One region of the Paenibacillus sp. J22P143 genome, then DNA from elsewhere that is predicted to be linked to it. Evidence: a T-box and tRNA genes for the amino acid it is inferred to sense, from the RefSeq annotation. Region 1 holds a T-box; the other holds one or more tRNA genes.
What was found. A T-box is a leader RNA that pairs with one kind of tRNA and senses whether it is charged. The one in region 1 lies ahead of AC58PQ_RS15575 (valine--tRNA ligase), so its partner is inferred to be a tRNA-Val.
Positions count from the first base shown of each region.

Region 2: it encodes a tRNA-Val, which carries the amino acid that the T-box ahead of AC58PQ_RS15575 (valine--tRNA ligase) is inferred to sense. The anticodon was not compared.

Region 1 is NZ_JCAUAQ010000009.1:135,498-142,206, reverse strand. Features, by position in the region: gene AC58PQ_RS15580 (bifunctional folylpolyglutamate synthase/dihydrofolate synthase) at 1-385, opposite strand, end outside; gene AC58PQ_RS15575 (valine--tRNA ligase) at 456-3,116, opposite strand; T-box leader at 3,172-3,431, opposite strand; gene AC58PQ_RS15570 (hypothetical protein) at 3,582-4,175, opposite strand; gene AC58PQ_RS15565 (LysM peptidoglycan-binding domain-containing protein) at 4,816-5,889, opposite strand; gene AC58PQ_RS15560 (RluA family pseudouridine synthase) at 6,010-6,709, opposite strand, start outside.
Region 2 is NZ_JCAUAQ010000004.1:113,062-119,770, forward strand. Features, by position in the region: gene AC58PQ_RS09665 (GNAT family N-acetyltransferase) at 1-54, opposite strand, end outside; gene AC58PQ_RS09670 (divergent PAP2 family protein) at 136-594, opposite strand; gene AC58PQ_RS09675 (CBS domain-containing protein) at 694-1,119, shown strand; gene AC58PQ_RS09680 (hypothetical protein) at 1,197-1,724, opposite strand; gene AC58PQ_RS09685 (superoxide dismutase family protein) at 1,747-2,298, opposite strand; gene AC58PQ_RS09690 (hypothetical protein) at 2,478-2,804, opposite strand; gene AC58PQ_RS09695 (hypothetical protein) at 3,094-3,255, shown strand; gene AC58PQ_RS09700 (alpha/beta-type small acid-soluble spore protein) at 3,418-3,621, shown strand; gene AC58PQ_RS09705 (hypothetical protein) at 3,819-4,118, shown strand; gene AC58PQ_RS09710 (hypothetical protein) at 4,164-4,358, opposite strand; tRNA gene AC58PQ_RS09715 (tRNA-Val) at 4,719-4,791, shown strand; gene AC58PQ_RS09720 (alpha/beta hydrolase family protein) at 5,122-5,952, opposite strand; gene AC58PQ_RS09725 (hypothetical protein) at 6,143-6,709, shown strand, end outside.

The sequences.
Region 1 (6,709 bases):
GCGGGCCAACCTCAGTTGCTGCAATCTCATCGACAATCGGCTTCATATCATTCACTAAACGCAGCAATACGTCATCCGCAATGTCAGCACCATTCACTTGGATACGGTTGGTGTACCTCACCAAATACGGCGACGTAAACGTGCCTACATCATAGCCGCACGCCTGAAGCACAGAAGCTAGATAAGCGCATGTTGAGCCCTTTCCATTCGTACCGGCCACATGAATGAACTTCAGCCTGCGTTCAGGGTGTCCCAGCTTTTCCATCAATAGCTGCATACGTTGGAGGCCCGGCTTCATACCGAGCTTCTCCATCCGTCCTACGATCCAATCAATGGCTTCCTGTGCGGTTTGAAATTCACCGACAGTATTCTTGATTTCATCCATTGTTCTCATCCTCTTTTACTATATGAATCACCTTGTAGACGAACCTAGGCGATCGTATAATTTGCAATCCTTATGCCTTTAACTCCGCTAATCGAGCGATAACTTTATCCCGTTTATCCGCATAATCGGCAAGCTTGGCTTTCTCTTCTTCGATAACTTTAGCAGGTGCTTTAGCCACAAAGCCTTCATTGCCCAGCTTCTTCTCAATACGCTCAACCTCACCATGTAAGGATTGCAGTTCTTTGTCCAAACGTGCAAGCTCTTGCGTAATATCGATCAGGCCTGCTAACGGTAGGTACAGCTCAGCTCCTGTGATAATTGCCGTCATCGCTTTGTCCGGTGCCGCCATTGTAAGGTCGATTTCAAGCATGGACGTGTTGCAGAAGCGCTTCAGGTATTCCTCATTTTTGCGGAGAATGTCCTGTGTCTCTGCACTAGCCGGTTTAATAAGGAGCTCCACTTTCTTACTCATCGGCACATTCACTTCTGCTCGGATATTACGAACGGAACGAATCGCTTCCATCAAAAGCTCCATCTCACGAATCGCATCAGGCGCTTCGAAGGCTGCGTTCTCTGTCGGCCAAGCCGCCAGTGTAATCGTATCTCCCACATGCGGCAAATGCTGCCAGATCTCCTCCGAAATGAACGGCATGAACGGATGAATCAAACGCTGTGTTTGATCTAGTACATAAGCTAGAACCGATTGTGTCTGCTTTTTGGCCGCTGCATCGGTACCATACAAGCTCAATTTACTGAACTCAATATACCAATCGCAAAGATCATCCCAAATGAAATTGTAGAGAAGACGGCCTGTTTCGCCGAACTCATAGCTATCAATTAGACGAGTCACGTCACGAACGGTTTCATTCAAACGATGTAAAATCCAACGATCAGCCGTTCCCAGCGAACCTGTCAAATCAATATCAGCAGCGTTTACGCCTTCCAAATTCATCAGAGCGAATCGGGATGCGTTCCAAATCTTATTGGCAAAATTACGAGCTTGCTCAACCCGCTCCCAACGGAAGCGTAAGTCTTGCCCAGGTGTGCTGCTTGTCGAAATCATATAGCGCATGGCATCTGCACCGTATTTCTCGATAACTTCCAACGGATCAACCCCGTTACCGAGCGATTTGGACATTTTGCGGCCTTCGGAATCGCGAACAAGACCGTGCATGAGCACATCTTTGAACGGAATTTGTCCCGTAAATTCAAGTCCTTGGAAAATCATCCGAGCTACCCAGAAATAAATGATATCGTAGCCAGTAACGAGTACACTTGTAGGATAGAAACGCTTCATATCCTCGGAATCATTCGGCCACCCTAATGTGGAGAAAGGCCATAGCGCTGAGCTGAACCATGTATCAAGTACATCATTATCTTGTTTAAGATTCGTACTTTGGCAATGCGAACAAGCTGAAGCATCTTCACGGGTAACAGTGATTTGACTGCAATCCGCACAATGCCATGCTGGGATTCGGTGTCCCCACCATAGCTGACGGGAAATACACCAGTCACGTACATTTTCAATCCAATTCAAATATGTTTTCTCAAAGCGATCTGGTACAAAATTAACACCAGTGCCTGATTGTTGCGCTTTAATCGCTTGATCAGCAAGCGGCTGCATTTTGACGAACCATTGCGTGGACAAGTAAGGCTCAATCACAGCACCGCTACGCTCGCTATGTCCAACTTGGTGAACGTGCTCTTCGATTTTGATCAGAACACCTTGATCTTTCAAATCAGCAACGATTTGCTTACGGCAATCGAAACGATCTTGCCCCTGATATGGGCCCGCATTCGCGTTCATCGTTCCGGTTTCGTCCATAACAAGAATTTGCGGCAGGTTGTGACGTTTTCCTACTTCAAAATCGTTCGGATCATGCGCCGGCGTGATTTTGACCGCGCCGCTGCCAAACTCTTTTTCAACATAATCGTCGGCAATAATCGGAATCTCACGGTTTACAATCGGCAGCAGCAAGCTCTTTCCGATGAGGTGCTTGTAACGCTCATCCTTCGGATGAACAGCAACCGCCGTATCGCCTAGCATCGTTTCAGGACGCGTCGTAGCAACTACGATCGAACCTGATCCGTCAGTCGTCTCATATTTCAAATGATAAAGCGCACCTTGTACTTCTTTGTACTCCACTTCAATATCCGAAAGAGCCGTGCGTGCTGCCGGATCCCAGTTAATAATATAGTTGCCGCGATAAATCAGGCCTTTTTCATACAAGCTTACGAAAACTTCACGAACCGCTTGCGATAGTCCTTCATCCAGTGTGAATCGTTCACGCGAATAATCGAGTGAGAAGCCCATTTTGGCCCATTGCTCGCGAATGGTATCCGCATATAATTCTTTCCACTCCCAGACCTTCTCCAAGAACTTTTCGCGTCCTAGATCATAACGTGTTTGTCCTTGTTCGCGAAGCTTCTGCTCTACACGCGTTTGTGTTGCAATACCCGCATGGTCAGAACCAGGCAGCCACAGGGTGTCAAAGCCTTGCATACGCTTCGTACGAATCAGAATATCTTGCAATGTAAAATCAAGTGCATGCCCGATGTGTAGCATACCCGTTACGTTCGGAGGCGGTATCACGATCGTGTAAGTTTCCGCGTCAGGACGGTTGCCTGCTTTGAAAAATTCATTCTTGATCCAGTAGTCGTACCATTTACGCTCCGCTTCTTTCGGGTCATACGTGGTAGGCATTTCTGTTTGTAATTTGGTTTCGGTCATGAGAGTACCTCCATATCTGGCTAGTTGTTATAAACACAAAAAAACCTTTCGCCCAAAAAAGGACGAAAGGTATAGCTTCCGTGGTACCACCTTCATTTCATGCGACTTGCCCCAATGGCAAATAACATGACACTTAAAACAGATAACGGCTGCGACCGGAAAATGCTACTGCATGCGAGATGAAATCTCGACAATTGCACTCACATTTACTGCTCCAGGGCGACTTCGATCGGATGTATCCTGAGGAACCTCTCAGCGCTGCAGTTCCACTCTCTGAAGGGCGTTCCGACTACTACTCCCTATCCTTGCAATTCCATATGTTGATTTGAAAATGATTTACACTATATGATATCGAATTATCGACATATAGTCAATAATTTAAACCTATTGTACATGTTTATTTTTTAGTAAATGTCAAATTACTGTTCCAAATACTCACTAATATGAAATAATTATCAAACGATATCAGTAATAAATTTCTTTTCGTTTCGCACCAATTTTAAGTAAAATAAAACCAATTATTCCACTTGCTATTGGAGATAATATTGGAAAATAGAAACTCCACACATATTCCATTATATTAAAAAGATAACCGATCGGTACACTTGAAACATATCCTGCCATTATTAATTTCGTTCTTAACAGTGGAAATGTTCTCGTGTTATATGTAAACACTTCTTCTTGCAATTTTCCATCCGAATAGATATGCAAGATTCTCCATTTGTAGGACCTATAATCATGTAATTGATATAGACCTGCCGTATTTTTTGAAATTCGCTGGATGATCGCAAATTCATCAAGCCCGCTGCTCTTATGTGTAACTCGAACGATATTTAACCAAGACCAATAGCGATTTTCATCACTCTGATATGGGCGAATCATTGCTAATGAATTGAAAGTATAATTATGATTATTGATACTAATTTGAATAATACCTTCTTTTCTCACGTCTTCATACTTGGTTGGTTTTTTTTCTTGAATTAGTCCCATATAGTCATCAGCTATACGGATCTGTTTACCATTCAGTTCAAAATCTTCATTATATTTGATCGTGCTCAAACTCTTAATTTCATATTTAGAATTAATAAAAACCTCAAATAGGAGTTCTTGAAACACTAAATAAATAGGAACAATTGAAATAATAATTAATATTCTTCCTGTGACAATTAACCAATTTATTTTTATGACGATAACATCCCCTTTCTAAGTTCTTAAACTAATAAAATCAATTCTTGAATAAATGGCTTTCTTAAGGAGAGAAAGTAAGAAAACTTAAAGTATAAATAATTAAACACAGTACCGAGCCTACAGATAATACAATCAAAAAACTATATATAAAATAGATAGCTGTATTCCGAGTTATTTTATTTATCAAAATTAAATTTATCAAATACCATACTATTAAAAATACAAATAATGGAATTATGTTCCCGAAAATAAATTTTCCTTCCCAATAAATACCCAATATATACATTAATGGGATTATCGCCAATACACCAAACGCAATATTAGTTAAAACATATAATATTTTCACAAAACTCCTCCCCATTTCTATATAATCATTAAAAATATAAAATATTCCATTATTTAAGTTCCATCGTACTAAACAATTCCCATAAATGGAACAGTTCCTTGCCCCAAAACATAAAGAGCCCCCAGCCGCGATAGCAGCCAGAGGCTCTTGCCTATGTATCGGTATTTATTTGGGCAAATAAATAACTTGACCCACTACAATATCTTGATCGCCTAGACGATTCATCAGTTGAAGCTCACGAATTGTCAGTTGATAGCGCTTAGCAATGGATTCTAAGGTGTCTTCCTTCTGAACGATACATAACTTGAGCTTCTTGAACTCTTGCGACTCCGATCTGCTCTGGAGAAATAATCGTCTCCACTCTACCGCATCTATCCGCGATTCCGCCTCAAGAGCCGCTTTCGCCTCTGCTTCCGCAATCCGCTTGTCGGAAAGATACGAGCCTGCCTTTGATAATAACGATTTGATACCATACGGGCTAACCTCCACGGCGTCCGCTGCCTTCTTGCCAAAGGCAACTTTAAGCTCCTTTTTCTCCTCGGTAACAACGGTGCTATCGGCATGCGGGGTTACCTTCAGCTCGATCTGTTCCACTTCTATACCGAACGAGTCATCGCCATGAGAGACTGGTTGAGCCGCGATAACCGCTGGTTCAGGTACAGCTGCAATCAGGGTTGGAGATGGTGTAGGAAGCGGCGTAGGAAGAACTGGTGCCGGCGGTGGTTGGATCACCTGTTGCACCTGAGGCTCTTGAACTGCTGGTTCAAACTGTACTGGTGCCTGTGCATACGGAATGACAGGCTCGGAGCGTGGATACTCAACCTGATGTACAAAAGTAACCTCTTCTTCCTCCCGCCAGCTTTCTTGCGGCGCAGAAACCATTTCTACACCTTGCAGGGAAAGAACCCCCGTTACATTCAAGCTGCGAGCCGATAAGAGGTCGATATCAAAGTTCTCGATTTCCACCTGAATATCCTCTACACGATGAATGCGATTCAACGGCAGCGTGATTTCGACAGGAATCAAATGCTCAAGTGTGCGAGGGCTGCCGCCTTCTTCACTAAAGTAGTTACCCGTAAGTAGTAAATTCCCCTTTAAGATCGCTTGATCATCCAGCGTTAGTACTTGAATATGCGGAAGCAATTCTACTTCATTCAACTCTTGTATCGCCGCCAAATTCTCCTGCAAATGAACACGTTCATAAATATCAAATCGTAACCCTGGTTGTTGTTCAGACACCGAAATGTTTCCTCCCTTCCGTAAATTCGAAACGTCAATCTGCTCCGAATTGTTGGGTGATATACTTGATTGTCTCTAAAAGTATATGGGTGGAGGAGGCCAGGCATGACTACATTTTTATTATTTCTCCGACAGCTGTTCCAGTAATTCCTTGAAATCTAATGGATAAGGCGCATGAACAACAACCTCATCTTGCGTAATTGGATGTTTAAATAGAAGTCGTTCACCATGAAGGGCTTGTCGATGAAACAAACGTGAAGAACCTCCATATAAGGTATCTCCTACTAATGGATGCCCTAAATGACTCAGATGGACCCGGATCTGATGCGTTCTGCCCGTCTCCAACTCTACTTCCACGAGTGCTCCCGCTTTCATTTGTTGAAGAACACGATAGTGTGTAAGCGCCTGATCCCCATTGGGTGCCACTCTTCGCTTACCTGACTGATGGCGATCCTTGCCGATCGGTTCATCGATCCATCCTTCCTTCTCTTTAAAAATACCTTGAGCCAGCGCTACATAGCGTCGATCAATTTGCTTCTCTCGCATGGCTTCATCCAATAGGACCTGCGCCCACTCATTTTTGGCATAAAGAATAACGCCTGTCGTATCTTGATCTAAGCGATGAATATGGCGAATTCCACAGGCTTGTCCAGTCTCTTCATAATAGTAAGCTACTGCGTTAGCAAGCGTGCCACCTTGGCCGACTTCTGCCGGATGGACAGACTTTCCAGCTGGTTTGTTAACGACTAAAGTGAACTCATCCTCGAATAGAACGTCTAAATTATAGGACTCAGGATTAAACGCCGCCTTTTCCTGAGGA
Region 2 (6,709 bases), on a different contig from region 1:
GACAGCAAAGCAAGCTTTCAGTTGCTCCATTGTCGTAACACGAGTAGTTTCCATGTGGGTTTCTTCCTCTCTAAGATCGTTTCTTGATCTTATCCCATTCCGGAAATGTTGTCCACATGTACACGGATCACGACTTTATTTTCGGTCCAATAAATAGCTGCAAGCTCCAATGGCAAACCCTAAGAGAGCGCCAACGGCTACCTCCCGCGGTAAATGCCCTAATCGTTCCTTCAAAGCTTTGCGCCTTCTCGCATGATACAACCCAGGATGCTGCCGGGCAATTCGTTCCACTTGCTCGTCTAGATCATTCACTTCAACCGCTATCTCGCCAGCCGATCTGCGGATGCCCATCGCATCATACATGACAACAGCCCCGAATACGGAGCATACCGCAAAATCTATGGCAGAAACGCCTCTTTTCATCCCGATATATGTGGCCAATGCCGTAACACCTGAAGAATGTGAACTCGGCATCCCACCCGTTTGAACCAATTGTGACCAATCCCATTTTTTACTGAACACATACGTTAAAGGTACTTTGATGGCTTGAGCGGCACCAATACCGATCACAGCTGTAGTCAATGCTCGATTCATTTCCGTTCACCTCACTACTAGCATCCATCACAGGTTTAGATTCTATGCGCAAAGTTTGATATACTAGACACATTGATTCTTATGTAAGGAGTGTGCCTGATGAATATCGCCTTTTTCCTATTACCTAAATCCGAAGTCATTACCACGACTCCACAAGCAACCCTTCGACAAACGTTGGAGCGCATGGAGTATCATCGATATACCGCTGTCCCGATTCTGTCCGATGATGGTCATTATGTAGGAACCATTACGGAAGGGGATTTACTTTGGTTTCTCAAAAATTCAGAGCATATCGGTTTTGAGAATGCTCACCGGCATGTGCTTGAAGAAGTTCCTTTGCGAGTTAAAAATAAACCGGTTCATATTCATGCAGACATGGTGGATCTGATTGATCTGGCTAAAGTACAAAACTTCGTACCTGTCGTTGATGATTCCGATAAATTCATTGGGATCGTTCGGCGGAGTGAGATTATTGAGTATTGTGCAAAGCAGATGAACTTTAAAACCAAAGCCATACAGCCCTAATTTAATTAATTACTTATAAAAAAAAGTAAAAAGGCTGAATTCACTCAGCCTTTTTACTTTTTTTTCAAACCATTCCGTTATTGAATCTTGCCATTGGAGGAAGCTTTGGATGATACGAATTCACTCGCCCAGTCTACCATGCCATTCATTAGCGTCAGAATGAGATTAACCGCATCTTTCTCGGTCAGCGAGCCATTTGACTGACTGCTGACGTAGTGCGATGTTTTTTGTTCAAGCTTCACAACTAAATCTTTAATTTTCAAAAGTTCATTCGCTAAATCAGTTACTTGCTGATTATTCGAATCACTTTGGCCTGATTTCATATTCTGACTTTGGCTATGGCTCTGACTTTCGTCTTGACCCTGGCTTTGATCTTGGTTTTGACTTTGAGAGGTGCTCTTCGCCGCTGATTCATCTTGCGCGGAATCACTGCTGCCAGAGGAAGCCTGCTGCCCTTGGCTGTCTTGAGCTTGAGCTTGGGAGCCTTGAGAGCCTTGAGCACTTAAGATCAACATTTTTTTGACCTGCTCTAGTTCAATCAGAACCATATCATTTTGTTTTGTCAATTCATCCATTTGCAGCTTGAGATCCTGTGTTTTAATCATGTTGTCGAAACCCTTCCTTCCCTTATTTCACAGCACCGCAAGCAATCCGCTTACCCGAGTTGCCGGATGGATCCGTCTTCAAATCATCTGCCTTCTCATGAACAACCAAACTAGATCCTTCCGTTTTTATAAGCGAATTTGGCTTGTCCTTTTCCAATACGACCGCCTTTGTTACAGCGCTGAACTTCCCATTGCCTTGTGCATCTACAATGAGATTAGGCAGATCCCCCGCGTGAGCCCCTTTGGGATTCAAGAAGCCATGTTCTTTCATCTGTGGATTGAAATGTCCACCTGCCGAATCAAATGTTGGCGCTTCACACATCGCTTTCTCATGGATGTGTAAGCCATGTACACCAGGAGGAAGCCCGCTAACCTGTACATCCAGCTGCACACCATCTTTGACAGCGGTTAATTGCGCCGACCCTACCGATTGATTGTTCGCTCCAATGAGCGCAACACTGATCGATTCTGGAGTCGGAGACGCCTCAGATACAGAGGTGCTTCTGGCAGCTTGACAACCTGTCAATAGAAGGAAACCTAGGCTAGCTGTCACCATGATTTGAACTGATTTCATATTGTACAATCCTCCTGTAACACCACACATTGGTATATTCTACCCTTAGGATGCACAACTGCCCTGCACGGTAACCCCCTTTTTACCATAAAATTTTTAAAAACTTCCGATACCAAAATAAAAAAACCTGCAATCTTTCGATCACAGGCCCCTTCTTCATTGTTCAACTTCTTGGAAAATTATAAAATGGTCATGAGCTTGGCGATGATTTGAAGATTTTCTAATTTCCGTTTGTAGAAGTGAAACTCAACCTTCGTATGTTCAACCGCATCTTCCATCTGTAGAACCTGCTTCTGTAAATCTTTCGTGTACGGCCATAATTCCGCTTGTCGTTGCAATTCATTTTTCCCTGTAACAATCCCTTCACCTATCACTTCATACTCCTTGGTAAGAAGCATATGCTTAGCCCAGTTCAATTCAGATACGGCATCGACATAAATGGCTTCTGCTTGTTTCAATAATTCTGGTACAAGTTGTAACTCTAAAATAACATCCGACCGATTCATTCGGATTCCTCCTAAGCGGTTTTCATAGAAACTCAGCATAGTAAATCATGAAATATTGTTGTATAACCTTATTTATATTCATAGAAAAACAAAACATGCACAATCGCTGAAACCCGCGAAAATAGCGGGTTTTCTCTGCTTATTCGACCTATTCCGCATCGATTATTCCCTAAAGTATGACAAATCAATCAAGATTACATTAAATCTGCTAGATTGGCTTCCAACCTACTTGTATAACCTAGTAGAACTGATACAATGTTACTATACGTATCAGAGGAGGTGACAAAAAATGAGCCAAGAGGAAGAAGTAGTACAACAAAATGAGCAAGAAGAAATCTCTGCTGAATCCACTGAAGAAGTGGTGAGTCAAGAGGCTGAAGAAGAAATCGCTGAAGCGATTGAAGAAGCAGCTGCTGCAGAGGAAGAAAGCGAACAATCCGAAGAAGAATAATGTAACCGTTATCATAATGTATCAAATATCCCCCTCAACTTAACCGTTGGGGGTTTATTGATTTTACATAAAAATTTTTTTGAAATTTTATTGATTACCGCGAATAAATATTCTGAACATTCAAATAATACTGGTGTACCAAAAAAAAGGAGATGATTTTGAATGGCTAAAACTTTAGTCGTACAACAAGCAAAGGCAGCACTTGATCAAATGAAGTATGAAGTCGCTCAGGAAATTGGTGTCCCTCTCTCCCCTTCTGGTTACAACGGTAATTTATCAACACGTGATGCTGGCTCAATCGGTGGCACCATCACAAAAAGATTAGTGCAAATGGCTGAACAATCTCTAGGCGGCTACAAACGCTAATCCTTTGATGTAGGAGCAAGCTCAAAAAGACTGAATCACTCGATCCTCCTTAGAGTGACTTCAGTCTTTTTCTTTTTTTTAAATATCCTCCGATTTCCCTACAATTTCCTCACCAGTTTCCCCAAACCTCTATAAATAATTACCAAGTTTTAGTATGATTACCTTGCCTCTATCCCCGAAAAAGGAGTGTTGAACCAATGGAACCAATGACCACGCAATATGAAATTTTCCGTGATCCCTACCGCATGCTAATTCTATTGGCCACACTAGTTAGCGAAAAACAAAACGAATCTGCCCTTGAATTTGACAAAGTACCTTTTTTCGAAAATGATACCTTCCTTATTCAAAACGGAAAGTTTGTCTACAAAAAAGATAAAACAGAAATTACCTGGTTTCAATTTTTAGGAAGAGATATCGCTTGCAGTAAAGATCTTTCCCGCGAAGAATATAACAAAATGTTTGTTGATAGCCTTGCGTCCTTATACAATATTACATAAAAATGAAAGAGCTAATCATTAGATCAGCTCTTTCGCTTATTTCAACTACTTCTTCTTAACTTCTTCAACGAAAACATCACTTGCATCACGTGTACTACCGAGCTCAAGAATCGTATATTTTTTTTCGCCGATCATGATCACATCTTCCACTTCAGGTAGCGGATCGCCTAGATACACAGTGCCTAAATACACATTACTACTCTTCAAACGTAAATTCCAACGATGCTGTTGTTTCGTCATAACCTTTTTCCTCCCAAACTCTAATGATCTCAAGTTACCATAAATTCACGAAAGATGAAAGCTATACTAGGAAACATCGCATGGATATGATACATTAACTTCACATTCATTACCAGAGAGGCTGACAATTTGCGATGACATCACAGGGTATATCGAACGAAGAGCGCTCCATTCTATTCCCGAAAACATCAGATTCAACACTTACAGAAGATCAACCCACTTCCTATATTCCGCGGTCCAAAAAGAAGCGAAAGCCCTTTACTTTCCTGCATAAACTGATCTTTTTCTGGCAGAAATAACACCGCCCTTCAATTGACAATCTCTCGAATTCTTGGTATATTACTAACTGTATCCATAAACGACTTGTTAGCTCAGCTGGGAGAGCACTATCTTGACAGGGTAGGGGTCAGTGGTTCGAGCCCACTACAGGTCATACGAAGAGAAGCCCGTGAAGCCTTGCGCTTTGCGGGTTTTCTGATTTGAAACAGTAGTTAAAATACAATTATAACAGATGATTATTTAAGTGTTTTGGGTACGAGATGGGTACCAAATCAATATACTATTTGTTCAATTTGAATTGATCTTCCCCATAATGCAATACCACTTCCCTTTCCAGCCTATCTTCAGGTTTTGTGCAGCTGAGATCGCTTCTCCTCTTCCGTTTTCTTAACTGGATCGTAGGTCGTGTATACTAAACTAGAATTAAAAAAAACTCTCCAAAAGTAGATTCATCTACTTCCGGAAAGCCCATTTGATACCCCTATTACAACTCCAACATCCCCCGTATCGCTCGTTTCGTTTCGACAATTGCCTCTCTCAAAGGCTGTGTCTCACCCTGAAAAGGATGAACACTACCAAAGGTATGATTCCCCCCAGGAATCCTCACCCACTGAATATTAGCATTGTTAGCCACCAAATTCTCTGAACCCCGAATCCCCCGTTCACCATCCGCTGTTCCTTGAATAAGTGTAATTGGAAAAGTGGCTCCACTGACCCTACCAATAATATCAAATCTCTCTTGATTTCGTTCCATATCTTCTAGAATCTCGAGATCGAGCGGCATCATCTGTTTCGTTCGCCCATTCAAGGTATAGGAGCGGCCTGTGGCCCTCATCTCTGATTTATTCTCAGGTGTGAACAAATCCACATGGGCAATGCCATTCCAACTGATGACTCCCGTAATATCCTCGGGATGATCTAACGCGTAGATCAAGCTCACAGCAGCCCCTCTGCTATGACCTAGCAACAAGATCGGTTTCACCGTCACCTCATTCTTGTGAATATCAGAAATGACAACTTGTAAGTCCTCAAGATCCCTGGAGTAGGTATCACGGGCGAACTTCTCAAGCTCCGTAAAATCCATCAAGTTTTCACCCATACCATTATGGGAAAAATTCAGCGCAACGACATCCACAACTTCAGCTAATTCGTTAGCCACATGCGGGAACATCCCCCAATTTTTGAAGCCTTTATAGCCGTGACATAATAGTAGTGTCCCTTTACTTGGTGCGGTTTTGGCTTTGTAAACATCGCCTCGCACGACCCGCTGGTCGGTGATATGTAATTCAAAAGGTATCCCTGTAGGTTCTTCCATGTGAAATTCCTTCCTTTCATTCCAAATTATTCGGTCACTCGTATTCTTTTGTTATTTTATCACAATCGAACTCGAACAAGGAGTACTCCACTCCACGATCTACAATATGCTTTTATAAATTCATGCAAAAAAGCAAACACTTAGCATAGCTATGACAATATACCTAACCGAAAAAGGAGGAAGCCCTCACGTGTCTTCAGTCCGATCTCTTATCAGGCAGCGACAACTACTTGTCACATTCCTTCTTACGCTCCTTTTGAGTCAAGGGTTAGCTGCTAGCACCCAGGCTGAAAGTATCCTGCCGCTGCATCGGGAAGTATCTGCTGATTCCGACTCGATTCAATTGCTTGTTAAATCATCTCCTCGAGCTGTCTATCAAACAGAGTTGACTTTTGTAGATAAATCATTACAACGAGCGATAGAAGCGGGCACAATGGGAGATCCCTATTTAGAACCTCTACTGCCAGACACCACACTCCGATATATCAAAAACGATCAATCCATGCTCTTGGGTCTGACCCCAACTGGCGAGGTCATCGATTTGGCCGCGAAGCAAATCATCAAGCTCTCGAGCAAAGCGCAGGAGACGCTTCAGTCACAGGTTCAAGCAATCCGTGCCAAGCATTATGGCGAGCTGCTCACCTGGGAGGAAGCAAGCCTCGTGCTTCCCAAATATAGTTCTTTCACCGTCCTCGATGTAGAGAGTGGCCTTAGCTTCGAAGGGCAGCGTCGCGCTGGCTCCCATCATGCGGATGTG